2 linked regions of the Luteolibacter sp. LG18 genome follow. The protein of the gene in region 1 interacts with the protein of each later gene in a pairwise test. Links are inferred from orthologs where the notes say so. Each region holds a gene or a part of one and is shown in the gene's direction. Other genes may lie near its edges. The genes, in order: ftsA and llg_RS17720.

Evidence for each region.
Region 2: the proteins of ftsA (region 1) and llg_RS17720 interact in binary tests that used the Escherichia coli proteins (3 or more experiments, as listed by UniProt). The link is inferred for Luteolibacter sp. LG18 from one-to-one orthologs.

The regions. Positions count from the first base shown.
Region 1 is NZ_AP024600.1:2,986,739-2,989,950, reverse strand. What follows is about bases 70-2,964. They hold ftsA (cell division protein FtsA), read left to right. Parts: upstream 70-858; coding sequence 859-2,070; downstream 2,071-2,964. Other genes in these bases: llg_RS12350 (hypothetical protein), read left to right, coding at 2,119-2,964; llg_RS12360 (FtsQ-type POTRA domain-containing protein), read left to right, coding at 70-830. In the rest of the region: more of llg_RS12360, read left to right, coding at 1-69; more of llg_RS12350, read left to right, coding at 2,965-3,212. UniProt on the Escherichia coli protein: Essential cell division protein that assists in the assembly of the Z ring. May serve as the principal membrane anchor for the Z ring.
Region 2 is NZ_AP024600.1:4,487,500-4,490,613, reverse strand. The notes cover bases 13-2,809. They hold llg_RS17720 (rod shape-determining protein), read left to right. Parts: upstream 13-795; coding sequence 796-1,824; downstream 1,825-2,809. Other genes in these bases: llg_RS17710 (hypothetical protein), read left to right, coding at 2,661-2,809; mreC (rod shape-determining protein MreC), read left to right, coding at 1,849-2,664; llg_RS17725 (ParA family protein), read left to right, coding at 13-593. In the rest of the region: more of llg_RS17725, read left to right, coding at 1-12; more of llg_RS17710, read left to right, coding at 2,810-3,114. UniProt on the Escherichia coli protein: Forms membrane-associated dynamic filaments that are essential for cell shape determination. Acts by regulating cell wall synthesis and cell elongation, and thus cell shape.

The DNA.
Region 1 (3,212 bases):
TGATCTACGGCGGATGGTATGGCGTGCAGCGCGCCTTCCTCCGCAATCCGGAGTTCCAGCTCCGCCAGCTCTCCCTCAATCCCAACCAGGCGCTCGACGAGGCCGGGCTGGTGGACGCCGCGGGCATCGACCTGCATGCCAATCTCTTCAAGCTGGACGTGGAGGAGATGCGCGCCCGCCTCGCCGCCCGCCCGGAAATCGCCGCCGTGAGCGTGGAGCGCCACCTGCCCTCCACCCTCGCCGTGACCGTCACTGCCCGCACCCCGCGCGCGTGGGTGGCCGTGAGCGGCACCGAGCCGACCGGCATCCGCCGCACCGGCGGCCTGCTGGTGGACGCCACCGGTGTGGTCTACGCCTGCCCGGCCCTGCAATGGCAGGACGCCCGCGACCTGCCCGTGGTGATGGTACCGAAGAAGGATGAGGCCGCGCTGGCGACCGGTGCCACCCTGTCCCACCCGGAGGTGAAACGCTGCTTCCGCCTGCTGGATTCCGCCATCGCCGCCGATCCGGACGCCACCCGCTGGATCGACCGCATCGAGCAGCCGAACGCCTGGTCGATGCACCTCACCACCCGCAGCGGCACCGTGGCCACCTTCGGCTTCGACAATCAGACGCGTCAGATCGCGGATTTTGTCACCGCGCTTGATCACGCGTCACGCGAGGGTTACGGGATCGCCACGATCAGCTTGATCCCGCAGCGCAACATTCCCATTACCCTCCGCGAGGAACCCGTTCCACCCCGCGCCACTCCGGTGCCGGAACCGACCAGGGAGGAGATCCGGAACGACCGCCGCTCCAAGGATCTCAAGTCCCTGCTCAACCGGAACTGACCGCCGCCCTTAGCTTTCCATCGCCCCAATGCCTCGCACGAAAATCCACGTCGGACTCGAAATCGGAACCAGCAAGACCTGTATGGTCGTCGGCGAGGTGAAGTCCGACGGCGCGGTGAAAATCCTCGGGGTGGGCATGACGAAGTCCGCCGGCGTGCGGAAGGGCGAGATCTACGATTTCCCCCAGGCCCGCGCCTGCGTGAAGGACGCGCTGGTGAAGGCGGAGGACGCCAGCGATGTCGAGATCGGCAGCGTGTTCCTGTCCGTGACCGGCTCCCACATCCTCGGCGAGAACAACCTCGGCACCTTCCGCCTGCCGGAGGGTGAGCAGCAGGTCGCGCCGGAGCACGTCGAGGAGGCCAAGGACATCGCCCGCGAGGTCCACATCCCGCCCGACCACGTCTATCTCCACAGCATTGTCCGCCAGTTCCGCCTCGATGGGCTGGAGCAGGCGACCAGCCCGGTGGGCCTCTTCGGTCGCACCGTGGAAGCGGATTTCCATGTCATCCACGGCATCGGCAGCCGCATCCAGAACAGCATCAAGTGCGTCCGCGAGATGCCGCTGGACGTCGATGACGTCGTCTTCGCCCCGATCGCCGTGGCCCAAGTGGCGCTGTCCCGCGAGGACCGCGAGCGCGGCGCGCTGGTGATCGACATCGGCGGTGGCACCACCGACTACGCCCTTTACCTCGGCGGCTCGATCGCGGCCTCCGGCAGCATCCCGGTGGGCGGCGACCACATCACCAATGACATCCACCTGGTGACCGGCCTGCCCTTCACCAAGGCCGAGGGCCTGAAAATCAAGGAGGGCGACGCCTCCGCCGACCCCGCCCGCTCGGTGGGATCGGTGAAAGTCATTGATGAAAAAGGCTTCGCCGAGGCCGAGGTGCGCCGCCAGGTGCTCAACGAGGTGATCCGCCAGCGCCTGGAGGAAACCCTGCGGCTGGTGAAGCGCCGGTTGCCCGAGGGCTCCGTCGAGAAGATCGGCACCGGGATTTTCCTGTCCGGCGGCACCAGCCTCATGCGAGGATTCGGGGAATTGGCGTTCGATGTCTTCGGACGCGACATCTACCGCCCCGAGCCGCCGGAAGTCAGCGGCATCCAGTCGAACTTCAAGGACCCCCAGTACACGACCGCCCTCGGTCTCATCCGCTACGCCCAGGTGCTGGACGCCGAACGCGTGGCTACCCCCGGATTCTTCGGCCGCATCGGCCGTGCCCTGTGGCCCTTCGGCCGCTGATCCCCCGCCTGCTTTTCCATTTCCCAAGCTGCTTTCCCTTTTACGTCCATGATCTCCTATTCCCGCGAACCCCAGACCACCATCCCGACCTCTTCCGTGAAGATCGTCGGCCTCGGTGGCGCCGGCGCGAACATGCTCGAGCGCGTGGCCCTCGATGGCCTCGAAGGCGCCGAGCTGCTGGCCCTCAATACCGACATCCGCACGCTCTCCGCCTGCGTGGCCGGTGAGAAGATCCAGCTCGGCCGCAACCTCACCAAGGGCCTCGGCTCCGGCGGCGATCCCGATCTCGGCCATCAGGCGATCCTGGAGGCGGAGGACGAGATCCGCGCCTCGCTGAAAGGCCGCCGCATCGTCTTCCTCTGCACCGGTCTCGGCGGTGGCACCGGCTCCGGCGCCGCGCCGATCCTGACCCGCATCGCCCGCGAGGAAGGTGCCTTCGTGGTGGTCTTCGCCACCATGCCCTTCGCCTTCGAAGGCCGCCGCCGCCGCGAGCAGGCCGAGACCGCGCTCAACGAGCTGGCCGTCCTTTCCAACGCGCTGGTCACCTTCGACAACAACCGCATGGGCGAGCTCGTCCTCGCCAAGCAGGGCATCCACGAGGCCTTCTCCGCCGCGGACCGCATGATCTCCGAGTCGATCAAGGCCGTCATCCGCCTCGTCGTCCGCCCCGGCCTGATCAATGTCGGCCTCGATGACCTGATGAGCGCGCTGCGGACCACCCGCTCCCGCTGCCTCTTCGGCTCCGGCATCGCCCAGGGCAAGGACCGCGCCAGCCGCGCGCTGCGCAACGTGCTGGCCAGCCCGCTGCTCGACCAGGGCGCGCTGCTCAAGGACGCCCGCACCGTGCTCGTCCACCTCTGCGGCGGCGAGGACCTCACCCTTTATGAAATCGAGCTGCTGATGCAGCGCCTGCAAAAGTTCATCCCGGAGCGCGCCCACGTGCTTTTCGGCGCGGCCGTCGATCCCACCATGGGAGACAGCCTGAGCATCACGCTCATCAGCGCCCTGCCGGAAGACTCGCTCACCGGCGGCCCGCGCGATTCCCTGAGCCGCGCCTCCGAGGAACCGGTGCTGGAGCCGTCCGAGAGCTTCGTGCCGCCCGCGCCGCCGAAGAAGCTCACCCCGGTGCTCGCCGAGCCCGT
Region 2 (3,114 bases), 1.5 Mb from region 1 along the record:
TGTTTGAGCAGTTGCTGCCGACCGGTCGCGAGAATCTCTCGATCGTGCCGTCGGAAATGGACCTCGCGGGGGTCGAAATCGAGCTCGCCCGCGCCGAGGACCACCTCACCCGCCTGCGAAACATCCTGCAGGGACTGAAGCCGAACGATCTGTTTGAATACTGCATCCTCGACACTCCCCCATCACTAGGCGTGCTGATGACTTCCGCGCTCGCAGCCTCGGATGAAATCGTCATCCCGCTGCAGTGCGAATGGTTTGGTCTGGAAGGGCTTGCGAAGATCGTGCACGTGCTGGAGCAGATCCGCGGCTCGGGTGCGAATGACGAGCTGACCCTGGAAGGCATCGTCATGACGATGTACGATGGCCGCACGCTGCTGTCCCGCCAGGTGGTGGAGGAAGTCTCGAAGTTTTTCCCTGATCAAATCTATCAATCGGTGATCCCGCGGACCATCCGCATCGGGGAGGCACCGAGCCACGGGAAGTCGATTTTCGAGCACGATCCGGTGGGCCCGGGCTCGAATGCCTATGGCGCGCTGGCGGACGAGTTCCTGGCCCGGCGCGCGGGCAAGGCGGCGGCGGTCGCCGCGTCCTGAGGCCCTAACGCGTGGAACATTGAGAATACAAGCGTGGAACACCGTTCCCGCTTGACCTGTCACAGGGGGCTGTCAACACTTCCGCCTCTTTCGGCGGGGTTCCGTCCAACTCCTTGGTTGTCACCGGCTCACGCAATCCGGCTGCCCAAGCGCCCCTCGGACCCGTTCGATCAGGCACCACGTTGATTTTCCCATCTCATCCATGTTCAAAAAGTTTTTCGGAAACTGGTTTTCCAACGACATCGGCATCGATCTCGGCACCGCGAACACTCTCGTCAATGTCAAGGACCACGGCATCGTGCTGCGCGAGCCGTCGGTGGTCGCGGTGAAGGCCGGCACCAACGAGGTGCTCGCCGTCGGCGACGATGCCAAGCGCATGCTCGGGCGCACGCCGGGCAACATCGTGGCGATCCGCCCGCTGAAGGATGGCGTGATCGCCGACTTCGAGGTGACGGAGGCCATGCTCCGCCACTTCATCCGCAAGGTGAATCCGCGCCGCCGGTCGAACCCGCGGGTGCTGATCGCCATTCCCTCCGGCATCACGGAGGTGGAGCGCCGCGCGGTGCGCGAGTCCGCCGAGCAGGCGGGTGCCCGTGAGGTCTACCTGATCGAAGAACCGATGGCGGCCGCGATCGGCGTGGGCCTGCCGGTGCAGGATGCCTCCGGCAACATGATCGTGGACATCGGCGGCGGCACCACGGAGGTGGCGCTCATTTCACTTTCCGGCATCGTTTACGCCCGCTCCGTCCGCACCGCCGGCGATGAGCTGGACGAGGCGATCATCAACTACATGAAGCGGGCCTACAACCTCATGATCGGTGAGCGCACCGCGGAGGAGATCAAGATCCGCCTCGGCTCGGCCGCGCCGCTGCCGAAGGAAATGACCATGGAGGTCAAGGGCCGCGACCTCGTCGCCGGTCTACCGAAAACCATCACCATCACCTCGCAGGAAATCCGCGAGGCCATGTCCGATCCTCTCAACACGATCGTGGACGCTGTCCGCACCACCCTGGAGCGTTGTCCCCCGGAACTCGCGGCGGACCTCGTGGACCGCGGCATCGTGCTGGCCGGTGGCGGAGCCCTGCTCAAGGGCCTGGACCGCCTGCTGCGCGAGGAGACCGGCCTTCCGGTTCACATCGCGGAGGATCCGCTCAGCGCCGTGGCCGAAGGCACGGGCAAGGCCCTTCAGGAGCTCTCGTTCCTGAAGCGGGTGACCAACACCGACCGCTGAACCGAGCCGGCAGGCTGACTGGCCATGAAGCCGCAAAACCTGATCGCGTTGTTGCTGTTCCTGGGAGGGGCCGTGTGGGCTCTCACCCGGAATGAAAACGCCGTGCGCGAGATCCAGACGGGGTATTACTCCGCGATCTCGCCGTTCTTGAAATCCGGCTCCACGCTGGAGACGAAGGCGCGCGCCATGACGCAGGAGACCCAGCACTCGAAGGAACTGGAGATCCGGCTGCAGGAAGCGGAAAAGAAGGTCGGGCGGCTGGAAATCATCGAGGGCCGGTTCCGCGACCTGGAGAAGGAAAACGCCAACCTGCGGGACGCCGTGAAATTCACCGCCGCCACGAAGTTCGACGTGGTGGCCGCCCGTATCACCCGCCGTCAGCCCACCACCTGGTGGCAGACGGTGGAGATCGACCGCGGGGAGGATTCCAAGATCGGGCCCCAGCTCCCGGTGCTTTCCAACGAAGGACTCGTCGGCAAGGTGGACCTCGTCCGCCAGGACCGCGCCAGCGTGGTGCTGCTGACCGATGAGAAGTGCCAGGTGTCCGCGAAGGTCGAGGGAACCCCGGAGGTGGGGATCTTGAGCGGCCAGCGCGGACAATTCGAAGGCACACCCTTGCTGCGGCTACGCTTTTTATCCAAGGATGCGACGATCAAGAAGGGTCAGCGCGTCTTCACCACCGGCCGGGGCGGCTTGTTCCCGGCCAATATCCTTTTGGGAACCGTCGAGTCCGTCGAAAAAGGCTCTCTGGATTCCGAAGCTCTCGTCCGTCCCTCGGTGAACTTCGCGGATCTGGAAACAGTCTTTGTCGTGCTGCTCAAAGCCGACAAGAAACCGTGATCCGCTACACCCTCATCACCATTCTCCTGGTTCTGGCCGCCTTCGTGCTGCAGCAGTTCCTGCCGGCCTTCACCGGCCTGCACAACGCGCGTATCCTGCTGGTCCAGCTCGTGTTCCTCTGCGCCGCGGTCACCGTCGGCACGCCCACCATGCTGGTGCTGGCCTTCCTCGGCGGTTTCCTGTGGGACGCCCAGAACACGCTGGGACCTGCGGGTGGAGACCCGGAGATCTACAATCAGCCGGTGGAGGCGCTGCATTTCGGCTACTCGATCCTGCTGTTCGGGGCGATGGGTTACCTGATGCAGGGCATCCAGCCGCTGTTCCGCCAGGGCAAGTGGCAGTTCTCCGCCCTGCTTTCCGGCATCGCTATCTTCCTCTACCTGGCGGCGGAGTATTCCCTGATCACCTTCGTCCGCGGCGGTCCCGTGCTCACCCACGCCACGCTGATGA